DNA from 4 places in the Desulfuromonas acetoxidans DSM 684 genome. Region 2 is predicted to be linked to each of the others. Evidence: riboswitches for the same ligand, from Rfam matches in the RefSeq annotation. Region 2 holds a riboswitch; each other region holds the start of a gene.
What was found. Region 2 has a riboswitch for cobalamin ahead of DACE_RS17185 (helix-turn-helix domain-containing protein). Riboswitches for the same ligand answer to the same signal wherever they lie in the genome.
Positions count from the first base shown of each region.

Region 1: another riboswitch for cobalamin. It lies ahead of DACE_RS08100 (TonB-dependent receptor plug domain-containing protein); the one in region 2 lies ahead of DACE_RS17185 (helix-turn-helix domain-containing protein).
Region 3: another riboswitch for cobalamin. It lies ahead of DACE_RS13915 (ribonucleoside triphosphate reductase); the one in region 2 lies ahead of DACE_RS17185 (helix-turn-helix domain-containing protein).
Region 4: another riboswitch for cobalamin. It lies ahead of DACE_RS15130 (TonB-dependent receptor plug domain-containing protein); the one in region 2 lies ahead of DACE_RS17185 (helix-turn-helix domain-containing protein).

Region 1 is NZ_AAEW02000008.1:58,516-61,623, forward strand. It holds gene DACE_RS08100 (TonB-dependent receptor plug domain-containing protein) at 1-1,258, opposite strand, end outside; cobalamin riboswitch at 1,431-1,636, opposite strand; gene DACE_RS08105 (lysophospholipid acyltransferase family protein) at 1,761-3,108, opposite strand, start outside.
Region 2 is NZ_AAEW02000007.1:143,422-146,529, forward strand. It holds gene DACE_RS07420 (class I SAM-dependent methyltransferase) at 1-172, shown strand, start outside; gene DACE_RS07425 (hypothetical protein) at 225-806, opposite strand; gene DACE_RS17185 (helix-turn-helix domain-containing protein) at 917-1,447, opposite strand; adenosylcobalamin (AdoCbl) riboswitch at 1,611-1,758, opposite strand; gene DACE_RS07435 (hypothetical protein) at 1,857-2,228, opposite strand; gene DACE_RS07445 (alpha/beta hydrolase) at 2,702-3,108, opposite strand, start outside.
Region 3 is NZ_AAEW02000019.1:40,721-43,828, reverse strand. It holds gene DACE_RS13915 (ribonucleoside triphosphate reductase) at 1-1,876, opposite strand, end outside; cobalamin riboswitch at 2,025-2,220, opposite strand; gene DACE_RS17545 (methyl-accepting chemotaxis protein) at 2,683-3,108, shown strand, end outside.
Region 4 is NZ_AAEW02000025.1:14,803-17,910, forward strand. It holds gene DACE_RS15130 (TonB-dependent receptor plug domain-containing protein) at 14-1,969, opposite strand; cobalamin riboswitch at 2,092-2,273, opposite strand; gene DACE_RS15135 (putative manganese-dependent inorganic diphosphatase) at 2,553-3,108, opposite strand, start outside.

The DNA of each region.
Region 1 (3,108 bases), on a different contig from region 2:
CGGCAAAGTAATCGTAGCGACCGCCGAGGGTCAGGCTCCAATCTTCGCTGATCATGATTTCATCCTGGGCAAACAGCCCCAGATGGTCACGTTCGCCGTCGGGCAAAGGCTGAAAAGTGAGCAGCTTTTTCAGCGATTCGTTGGTGGTGCTGAAGATCTGCTGCGATTCATTGGAATCCGTGGTTTCATGGACAATCTCCAGGCCGGTGACCCACTGTTGATTCCGTCCCGGCGCAAAGGTGGCCTGCAGCGAGCCGCCGGTGGCGGTGGTGTCGATGGTGTTTTGCTTCAGGTTGTGGACCTGTTTGGCCGTGTTGGGAAAATCGCCGACAAAGCGCCGTTTCTGATCGACATGAAACACACGGGTTTCCAGACGCTGTACTGCACCGAGGTCGGTGCCGACATAACCGAGTTTATAGCTGCGGGTATTGTACAGGGTAAAGTGGGATTCCGGCGCGCTCGGGTCTTTTTGCGCCACCCCCATGTCGTTGATGTCGTTAATGCGCAGCTCCGCCTTGACCGTGTGGTGGTCGTTGATGTTGTAGAGGGTTTTCAAGTCGAGGCTTTTATTCTCAAACTGGCTGTGAGGCAGCTCGTCGCCATCGCCCACTTCATAGTCGTCGTGATCCTCGGCCGCCACATTGAGGCGGATGCCGAGGCCGTGACCACCGGCGTTGACCGTGTAATTGCCGACCACACCGTCATCCACCGATGAATAGCGTGTGCCGATGTGGTGCTGCGCCTGCCAGGTGTCGCCATCGGCCAGAGCCACCTCCTTGGTGATGACGTTGATGACGCCGCCGAGGGCGTCGCTGCCATAGAGCACGGAGGAGGGACCCTTGACCACTTCGATCCGATCAATGTCGCTGCTGTCGATAAACGGTGTCAGCGGCGCGCGTCCCGCCCACAGGTTGGTCTCGCGGTCGCCGTCGAAAAGCACCAGCACCCGGTTGGTGCCCATGCCGCGAATGGTTGGCGTGGTTTCCCACGGCCCGGCGCCGCTCAAGGTGACGCCGGCCACGCCGTCGAGCAGATCGGTGAAGGTGGTGGCGTTCTGTTCCTGAATCTCTTGCTGATCGACAACACTGATCGTCACCGGCGTGGCAAAGGCGGAATTTTCCGAGCGGGTGGCGGTGACCACCATGTCATCGAGCCGGATGCTGTCCGTTGTTGCATCGGCAAACGCGCTGGAGAGACTCAGTGTCGTAATCAGCAGACATATAAAAAGGACATAACGAATAATGTGGCGATTTTTCATGGTGAAACACTCCCTGAGTAATTACAAAAAATACATAGGATAAAAAACGGGGAGGATTCAGACCATCAGGCGAGGTGGAAAACAAAAAAGAGCCCGTAACCAGACGGTTACGGGCTCCCATTGTGACCCTTGACCTTGCGCATGTCGACCGAATCATCCCCTTCGGTACTGTTGACATTAAACCACGATAGCAGGTCTTCTGACTTCCGGATCATCCTCCAATCGCGCCTTCCCGAAGTCATTCTTCAGTGGCGTTATGCGATTGTTGTCCCCGGTTACAGCGGTGGGTCCGTTCCCGATTTTCACGGGATTCCCTTTTCAGCAGCCGCGGAGGCTTGGTGGCTCCTATGGCTGAACACTGTCGTGGTGAACGTATTTAATTGTTGTGAGCTATGTCCTGTCGTGTATACAAAAAGGCCATGGCGGAGATAGGTATAGCTGATTTGCGGCGATGCTCGCAACAGCTTTCTTGTTTTTAGGGGAAAAAATAATTCTCAAAGAGTCAGGCGCAGGCCGCCGTCTGGTGCTGTTGTACCGCCAGGTAGTTCGCGTAACCTTGCCGTCCCATGTAGCGTTGCAACTGTTTGCGTTCGGTCTGTTGCAAATCGACCAGCAGCAGGCCGTCAATCACATGACCGAAATCCGGATCAAGATTAAAGGCCAGCAGCTTGCCGCCAAGGCTCAGGTAGTGGCGCAGCAGCACCGGGATACCGCGGCTGTCGCTCTCCAGGTCGGCAATCAGCGCGGAGATCTCGTCCATATCGCGCAGCAACGGGTCGCTCTGCTGCGCGGATAGGCCTTGGATCTTCAGCGGTGTCACCGGCACCGGCAGGCGCGGCGATACCAGCCCGGACCATTCCTTAACCATGAAGTAGCGTGTCAACGTGTCGACCATCAGGTGGCGCGAGTTGGCGGTGTAGTCGTTGGAGATACTCACCGGGCCGAACAGGTAACGGTAATGTGGATTGTTGACCAGATAATGACCGATCCCTTTCCACAGTAGCAGCAATGGTGCATAAGAGCGCTGGTATTCCGGGCGGATAAACGAGCGTCCCAGCTCCAGGGCGTTGTGCAGCCGCTCCAAAAGTTGCGGTTGAAAATTGAACAGCGTTGAGGTGTAGAGGCCTTCGGCGCCGTAGTGGCCGAGCAGGTCATCCACCCGTCCGATGCGGTAGGCGCCGACCAGCTCGCCTTGTTTGTGGTTCCACAAGCACAGGTGGGTATAGGTTTCGTCAAAACGATCAAGATCAATGCTGTGGCCGGTTCCTTCACCCACATCGCGGAAGGTGACTTCCCGCAATCGGCCGATTTCGTTGAGGAGCCCAGGGGCTTGTGCCGCAGTGAATTCGACGACGGCAAAGTCACCACTGTGCACCAGGTGCTGCGCCTCGGGCAGGGCGGCAATTTCGTTTTTCAGGGTCTCAGCAGGCCGGGGCGCGGAAATGGGCTGCGGCTCGTCGTTTTCTGATTTGGCCACGGTTTTTGCGCGGGTGTTCGTTGCCAGGTTCAGGCCATAGGTGCGCAGACGCAGATAGTTGTTTAACTCCTGACTGGTCGCAAAGCCGATCAGTTTTTTGCTGGGCAGCAGATTGCCGATGCGCAGTGGCAAGGTTTGTCCTGCTTTGTTCAACAACATGTGCGGCAACAGCAGGGTACGCAGGCGTGGATGAAGGCGTCCCGCCCATTGAAACAACGCCCCGTTTTCACCGGGAAAGAACACGGGGAGTACCGGGGCCTTACTGCGACGGACCAGGCGCGGCAGGGTCGAACTCCAGACCGGATCAGTTATCTCGCCCGTCGCTTGACGGGAGGACACTTCTCCGGCAGGAAAGATCACCAGCATGCCGCCT
Region 2 (3,108 bases):
GCACGCCAGCCCCCACTGCACCATTATTTTGGTCGATCCAGGGCGTGGTCATCACGCCCGTTTCAGCAAAAAAATGGCCAGCCTGGGCTATGAGCACAGTCAGCACAAACCGGAGGACATCGATTATCTGGACGAACCGTTCAAAGGGGTGATTCTGAAATATGTCAGATAGAGAGACATGTTGATCACGGAGCGTAAAAGCGTGGACCACGCTGGACACATGGTCACTCGTAGGCAACACGCAACAAGCGGCTACCCGAACTCTGTAACGGGCCAAGAGGATTGCGCTCTTCATGAACCTTTTTGATGGCCGGAGTTCCGCTCCACAGCTTGTAAACGACCTTGTCGCGACTGAGAACCAGCAACATTTTAAACTGCCAGCCACGGATATCGGATTTGCGGTAAAAGTTGAAAAAATCGGCCCAGAAATTACCGACCCGTTTGGAGCGCAGGCGTTTCAGCTCATACACATATGCCTGGCACTCGTCAGGCTGTTCCAGACAACTTTGCAGCTGCGGAGCAAGACCAGCCTGAGGCGATGTCTGAAAGAGCAAAACAAGCTCCGTATAATTGAGACGCTGCATATTTGCCGTCTTTTCCAGATCAAACCCCAATTTCGTCAGATCCTCAACATTGCGGCCCGGCTCGATCTGGTCGTAAGCGGTTTTAATCTGACGAAAACTGTCCCATTTGGATAAAGTTACTTCCTCGGAGCGTGGCAATAATTTAGTGCATCCGGACAAGCTAACGACAGCCCATAAACACACCACAAGTATCCACCATTTCCCTTGCAAGACTTTGATCATCGTCAGCCACCTGTCTGCAAATAAACCGACCGTTTTAACAGTGATATTCTTATAAAAGCATAGAACATCAAAGGGCTATCGACAAGCTGACGAAAAAAACAAAAGGACAATTACAGGCAGAGCACCACAACAAACTGCGCCGACTTTTCAGCGGTCCACACCTGACAGGTTGCTGTCGCGTCCAGATAGATCGAATCACCGCCGGTCAGCTCAATACTCTCTCCAACAACTTCAACCGTCACACTGGCGGTTTTGACAAACAGAAATTTATCCCGTCCGTTATCCGGCAAGCGGTAATGGTAATCTTCTGGAGAAAGTGTGATGGAAAAAGCCTTCAGGTGTTTGTTTAATTTGTCGCCGACCAGAGACTTGTAAATAAAATGGGGATTGTTGGTGGTATAGCCTTTATCGGCCCTTACCACCTCATAACGAGCGAGGGCTTCATCTTCAAAGAAATACCCTATTTTGACATCAAAAAACTCTGACAGGCGCGCCAAAGTGGCAATAGGAGGAGTGATATTGTTGTTTTCTATCTGAGAAATCAAAGCGGCAGAAAAACCGGTCTGATTGGCAACATACTGTAACGTAATGCCCCTGTTTTTCCGAAGTTCTCTTATTTTTGTTCCTATGTCATAGCTCATGCTGCCCCTCACAATGCTCCGATCCACAAAATTGAGAAAGCTGCAACAACTCCGGTCGATGTGGCGTCAGATGCGAGGAAAGATGTGTCACAAACACACGCATACGACTGACGCAGCCGTTCATCACAAAACGGCATAATCAGCCCAACATGTGGTGCTATTCCCTGTCTGAGAACCCGTATCCGCGAGGTGCAGCCAGTTATAGCCGGTGACATAAGTATCTGACTTGGAAAGGTAAGCTTTCCTCACAGTGGCGGGTCCGCGACGGATTTGCACCGTCTTCCTTAAGTCACAAGCCGTTTTTTGAGATAAAACACTGCAGGGAGTAGAAAACAATCGCCGGTGTTTTTCAAGAAAATTATCACAAGGAGCCCAACATCCAGTCCTGCAGGATGCGGTTCAAGTCAAATTATTTGCCATCCCCCGGCTTGTAAATGATCGGTGAAAACGACAATCCACGCTTCGCCTGAGCTGCCGGTTTGAGATCTAAACCACAATGAACACACTGACTCTCACCCACGGCCGGTTTCAGCATCGGCGTCAGAATAGCGTTACCGCAATTGGGACAAGGTAATTTCCTGAAGTTCTTATTAAGCCGATAGAGACAAAACAGAAATAATCCCGCATAAAAAAACGACAGCCAACCATTTAAAAAATGACCAACCGGTACGACAATCAAAATACAATAAGGAATCAGAAGAAAAATAGAGGCAACAAGGAGTTTCTTTCTTCGCTGAATTTCCTGACGACCACGTTCAATATTCATTTGCTTCTCAGTCATCGTAACTCTTCAACGGGTAATACCGTCAAATCCTTTTTAGATAAAATTTACAATTCATTAATACAATAGCCACATCTTATAATTGCCGCGCAAGACATGTCAATATCTGATGTGAAACAGGTCGATAAAGACACCAGCCAATCAGGAATGCTCAAACAGGCTTTGAACCCTGCATATACGGGATATCCAGCTTGTGCTTAGTGGTTTATACGAACAGAATATTACAGCCTTACGAAGAAACTTGCCCTCGACCCTGCTGCGTTCTGGAAGCTCATCATTTCTGTTGCATCCAGGTATTGCATCGATCGCTGCAGGCATGAATGCCTACAGCAAAACAAGAAAAAACAAACAATTTAAATATTTGGTTCTTTATATTTTTGTCTTGTGAAATTATTTTAAGCGAAAGCAAATCGGCAAAAAAAAAGCGTTGCCACAGGTGGCAACGCTCAACAAAACCAGCACACAGTCTGATATCACTCATCGCTGTCAAACACCATCTGCCAGTAAGCAGCAGGCCGTCCCGGAACATGGCGCAGATAACGTTTCTCCGGTGGAACACTTTCGATCACCAGGTCATGAATATCGTTAAGCAGCGTCCGCGTTGAAGAGTAGTAGGAATGCCCCAGTGTACTCGGGTCGACCCCGGTTGAATCGATGGTATCCAGCCCTGGCACAATGGTCAGGAATTCGCCAGATTCGCCGAGACGTGACTGATCATGCAACACACGTGACGCCATCAGGGCCTTGTCTTCAGAAGAAGCATACAACGTAAAGTGCCGGGCTTTTCCCGCCATCCGCGGAAAGATATTCTCCTTGAACACCTTAGCATCGACATCGGGCGCTGCCAGAATAATCTGATTAAACACCGCCTGAGGCGCTT
Region 3 (3,108 bases), on a different contig from region 2:
TTCGGCAGGCTTCGGGGCTACCGATAGGCTCGCCCATGTACATGTGAAACACGGTGCCGCCGGTGTATTTGCGTTGCAGGGTTTCCTGCAGCTCCAGCGCTTCGAACGGATCATCGCTGAAGCCGACCGGCAGTTGCGATGAGTTGGTGTAAAACGGCGCATCGGTTGTTCCGGCCTGGATCATATCCGGGAAACGCTTTTTATCCTCGCGGGCAAAGCGGTAGGTAGTGCCTTCTGCTGGCGTGGCTTCGAGGTTGTACATGTGGCCGGTCTGTTCCTGATATTCCACCATGCGTTGCCGCACGTGATCCATAAAACGGATGGCAAACAGCTGGCCCTGTTCGCTGGTGATGTTGTCCTGATCATCTGTGAAGTTGCGGATCATCTCGTTAAGACCATTGACACCGATGGTGGAGAAATGGTTGCGCAGGGTGCCGAGATACCGTCGCGTGTAGGGGAACAGGCCCTGATCCATCTGACGCTGAATGGTTTTGCGTTTGACTTCCAGGCTGGTGCGCGCCAATTCAAGAAGTTCGTCAAGACGGGCGAGCAATCCGGCCTCATCCCCGGCAAACTGATAACCAAGACGGGCGCAGTTGATGGTGACCACACCGATGGAACCGGTCTGCTCGGCGGAACCGAACAGACCATTGCCGCGTTTGAGCAGTTCGCGCAAGTCGAGCTGTAAGCGGCAGCACATGGAGCGCACCATGTTGGGTTGCAGCTCCGAATTGAGGAAATTCTGGAAATACGGCAGGCCGTACTTGGCGGTCATGCTGAACAGCCGCTCGGCGTTTTCGCTCTCCCACGGAAAATCCGGCGTCATGTTGTAGGTGGGGATGGGAAAGGTGAACACCCGCCCCTTGTCATCGCCATTGGTCATCACCTCAATGTAGGCGCGGTTGATCAGATCCATCTCGTCCTGCAATTCACCGTAGGTAAACGGCATCTCCTCGCCACCGATCACCGGCACCTGGGTTTTCAGATCATCCGGGCAGGTCCAGTCAAAGGTCAGGTTGGTGAACGGGGTCTGCGTGCCCCAGCGCGACGGCACGTTGAGGTTGAAGATCAACTCCTGCATCTGCTGTTTGACCTCGTCGTAACTCAGGTTGTCCTTGCGCACGAACGCGGCCAGATAGGTATCAAACGAGCTGAACGCCTGGGCTCCGGCCCATTCGTTCTGCAACGTACCGAGAAAGTTGACGATCTGACCGATGACGCTGGACAGGTGGCGTGGCGGAGCCGCTTCCACCTTGCCCGGCACACCGTTAAAGCCTTCCTGCAACAGCATCCGCAGCGACCAACCGGCGCAGTAGCCGGACAGCATATCGAGATCGTGAACATGCAGACTGCCGTCACGGTGCGCCTCGCCCAGTTCCGGGGCATAGACGTGGTTCAGCCAGTAGTTGGCCGTGACTTTGCCGGAGATATTGAGGATCAGCCCGCCGAGCGAATAGCCCTGATTGGCGTTGGCATTGACCCGCCAGTCCGACTGATCAAGATATTCATTGATCGACGACGCCACATCGACCACGGTTTTCTGGTCCTGACGCAGTTTCTGATGCTGCTCACGATAGACCACATAGGCACGCAGCGTGGCAAAATGGTTGGCGGAGATCAGCGTCTGCTCGACCACATCCTGAATCTGTTCAACCTTGGGAGCCTGAAACGGAAAACGGTGGCGCAACACCTTAAGGGTCTGCTGGGTGAGCAGAGCGGCTTCACTCTCATCGAATTCACCGGTCACTTTACCGGCACGGGCAATAGCAAAGCGAATTCGTTCGCTGTCAAACGGCACACTGGTGCCATCGCGTTTCACGACTTTGGCGGGTAATACGACACTGGCAAGCTGGTGGGCGTGTTCGGTCTCTGGCATCGACTGCTCCTTCATCAGGTTAAACCGCGGCACAGGAGACAGTCTGCACCGGAAACACAAAAAAGTCCGCAGGGGCCAAAGCTCCCTGCGGACTTCGCGTATTTAAAATCCGGATGCATGCGTCACTCTCCCTTTACCACGAGGAATCATTGAGTGTTGGGATCAGGCAGGTCTTCTGGCTTACGCTTCATCCTTCAGGCGCCTTCCCGGTCGAAACCAGTGGCATGGAGCCTGTTGTCCACGTTTACAGCGGCGGGTCCGCGGGGGAGTTGCACCCCTCTTCCCTATCAAGCCTCACGAGACATTTAAGCTCCCGTTGGGCACCGTGATCCAATATGACGTCCACATTTCAATGTGGATATTTTTGGTTATCTTTATCCGAAATTGTGGTGAGTGTCAAGCGGATTCACAACATATTGTGGTTTTTGATACGACAGCACTGATTGATCACACTCTCATCTCTCCGTTCTCATGTCACGGATCTTGGCCAAAGCCAGACAAGCTCTTTCTGTTGCCACCCTTGTCGCCATTAACCATCCACAATGAGCCAACCAGCGCAAACATTAGCGTTTTTTTCTGGCTAATTTCCACCCAATGCCATCCAAAATTCGCCCACAAATTTAGCAGGATTGTCCAACAAAGCGGCACACATTTATACACCGCGGAGCATTACCCTAACTAAGTTGTTGATTTATATTAAAAATAGACACTGGCACGACTTCTGCTTTTCAAAACGGTTGGCTGCCACCCGTCGATAGCCTTTTCAGCGTGCATTGACGCACGTCTTCATATCGTGGAGGATATTTATGAAGTTCGGAACAAAGTTGTTTCTTGCCTTTTTCCTTGCCGGATTGACCCCGTTTGCCATCCTGGCCATTGTGTATCTAAACAGCGCCACCGATTCACTTTCCCAATCCGCCTTTCACCATCTGGAAAGTGTTCGCGATGCCAAACGCGCTTCAGTTGAGCGTTACTTTGAGACGGTTTCCAACCAGATGCTCTCGTTTGCTGAAGACCACATGGTGGTCGAAGCCATGGGCCAGTTCAAAGACGCGGCAGCCAACTTCATTGCCGACAATGACTACTCCGCTGATGACATCACGGCCATGCGCGGCAAATTGAGCACCTATTACCGCAACGAGTTCGCCACGGAATACCGCCAGCGCAACGACGGCAAAGCGGCTGAGGTCAACCGCCCCCTGTCGATGCTTGATGACGACTCCATCGCGCTG
Region 4 (3,108 bases), on a different contig from region 2:
CGCTGCAAAATTCTTAAAATCGAACCTTGCCTCCAAGATAAAAGGATTGACCTGCAGTCGCGTAACTCCAGGCTTCTTCGTAGTGTTCATCAAACAAATTATCGATTCGCGCATACAAGGTCAGGTTGTCATTGACATCGTAATCTGCGGCGAGATTGACCAATACATACGCATCAAGTGTTTCAACCGCGTTGCCATTTTCATCAAGAGCACTGCTAATCGCTTCACGCTCATCAACCCAATAACCATCCACGTTGCAACTGAAATCTCCAATTGCATACCGTATCCCGGCATGAACCTTATGCAGGGGACGACGTGACATGCGGGCGCCATCCGGATCTTCGGTATCGTTGTACGTGTAATCGAGACGACAACTCAACGGTTTGTCAGCAAACAAATGGAAAGCAACTTCCACACCTTCGGTTTCACTTTCACCATCTAGCTGAGCATATCCGCCAGGCCAAGCCATTCCAGGAATAACACGCGAAGAATCCCAATCAATTCGGTCTTCAAAGATCGTGCGAAACCAAGTCACACTGGCGACAACCTGATCTCCGAACAGGTTTTGATCCACGCCAAGTTCCCAAGAACGGCTTTTTTCCGGATCAAGATCTTCATCACCATAGGCAGAGTAGAGTTCATACAAAGAAGGCGTTCTGAAACCGGTGGCATAGCTGCCGCGCACCGTGGTACCGGTTGCTTCAATCTGATAGGCAGGAGCAATACGCCAGGTGCTTTTGCCGCCAAAGCGATCGTGGTCATCATAACGAAGCCCGGCAATGAGATCGAGACCACCCATGGTAAATTGATCCTGAAGCCAGACACTGAGGGTTTCGGCATCTTCTTCGTCAGCAGAAGAACTTTCAGAGCTTTCGCTTAAATAGCCGATGCCGGCCGTAAGGCGATTGGACGGAACCACCTGCCAGGTTGCCTGCCAACTCCACTCATCGGTCTTGCCGAGATAGTCGTAGGAATCGTTATCGTCATTATCATAGGCATCACGCTCCTGACGACTGAACTTGTAATCGACATCCGAGATCACCTGACCATCAAACAACAGGGCATGAAGGTTGAGGCGGGTAAACAGACGTCGGGTTTCCAGAGAATTCTCTTTTTTTCCATCAGGAGCGGCGACATACGACCAAAGCATAGGGTCATAATCAAAGCGGTCACCAGCATAGCCGCTACCCCAGTCATCCAGATCCATTTCAGCATCGGCATAGCGAATCACACCGGTAAGAGTGGCTGCAGCACACAACGGTGCATCAAACTTGCCACTGAAGGTCGTATTCTCCCATTCATCGTCTTCCGAGGTGTTTCCGGCATGGGGGATGTCGTTATTGTCGGCGTTGGCTATGGAATAACCTTGGCTGGTCAAACGTGAAACCGCCAAAGAGAAATCACTGTTGCCGAGTGAGCCATTCAGACCACCGGAAAACTTTTTGGTGTTGTACGTTCCCGCCTCGACACCGGCATAACCGTGGACACCTTGTGAACCGGATCGGGTGATGATGTTAATCACGCCTGCCGTGGCATTACTGCCGTAAAGAACACTCATCGGCCCTTTAACAATCTCAATGCGCTCGACATTATCTAACAGGATATTGGAAAAATCAGCGCCGCGGTTCACATCTGTCGGGTCATTAGCGGCAATGCCATCAATCAACAGCAGGGTGTTTTTGGAATCAGCCCCACGGATAAACACCTTGCTCGGCGCACCCATGCCGCCGTTGTTGGATAATTGCAAACCGGGAACGGTCTGCAAAACTTCGGTGACCGTTGTCAGATGACGCGCTTCAATATCCTTAGCAGTAATCACTTCAACCGAAGTGCCGCCCACCATCTGCAAATTGCCGGTGGTGCGGGTTGCAGTGACAACAACATCATTCAACGACTGCGTCGTCGGCTCCGCCCAGCCCAGTTGTGCCCACAGAGCGAGCATTACGCCCAGCACAAGCCTCTTCTTCATACAAGCCTCCTACAGGTTTGTGTCCGGAGCGCAAAAAACCCCGAACCGATACAAAACATCGATCCGGGGTTATCCCATATCTCCCGTGATACTTTATTGCTTCAACTTTCGCCACGAAAGTTGCAACCATTGCGTTTCAGGCAGGTCTTCTGGCTTCCAGATCTTCCGTCTCAACACGCCTTCCCGACTCTAAGTCAGTGGCCAAATGTGTTGATCGTCCCTGGTTACAGCGGCGGGCCCACTCCCGAATTTCACGGAATTCCCTATTGTGCTTGCAACAAGCACCTGAAACTTTCAGCGCAGACACCTTAAGAACACCGCCACCCCCTGTCAAGGCCAAAGTAACGCCAATCACAAAAGGTTCTGAACAACCAAAAATATTGACAGTCTAAGATGAACAACCACCCATAAATTCATTAGAAAATGTGGTTAAATTTTAAGTTGTCTTCTCCTTAGATATTCGCTAGCCTAATAAGATGTTGCTTTGGGTTCACCAAAGCTTTTACCCCGTGATGCCCCTCCTTCACGGGTTTTTTTTTGACGCACACAAACACCTTCACGAGTCTCTGCCTGCCCCAAACAGTTAAGCAGCACCTAACACACGTAACAAGTGGGGAATGAGTTGCTTCTTACGTGACAAGACACCACGCAATTCGAACAGATTATCTCCGAGTTGTGGGTAGCCGATCATAAACGCCAGTTGTCGGTCTCCTGCGACCAGCAATTCACTGTTTCCGGCAACGATATCGGTCACCAGCAAACCAGCCATCCCCAGATCACGTTTTTCACGAAGTTTTTCCAGCTCAGCGCTCAATTCTTCCTTCAAGCCATGAAACTCATGGAAGCTAACCACTTCCACCTGACCAATACCAAACTGGCAGCTGGACGCGCTGAATACTTTGAAGTCCGTGGTAATCACCTTCTCCAGCGAATCATAAGCGCTCATGGCACTACTTGAGGCAAAAATGCGTCGGCCATACTCTTGTGGATCAAGGCCAGAGAGCTGACCGAGCCATTCGGCAATGTCACGATCCACCTCAGTTGTCGTCGGCGACTTCATCACCACGGTATCGGAGAGCAAACCGGACAGCATCAGCCCTGCCGTTGCCGGGTCAGGGGTAATTCCCGCGTTCTGATAC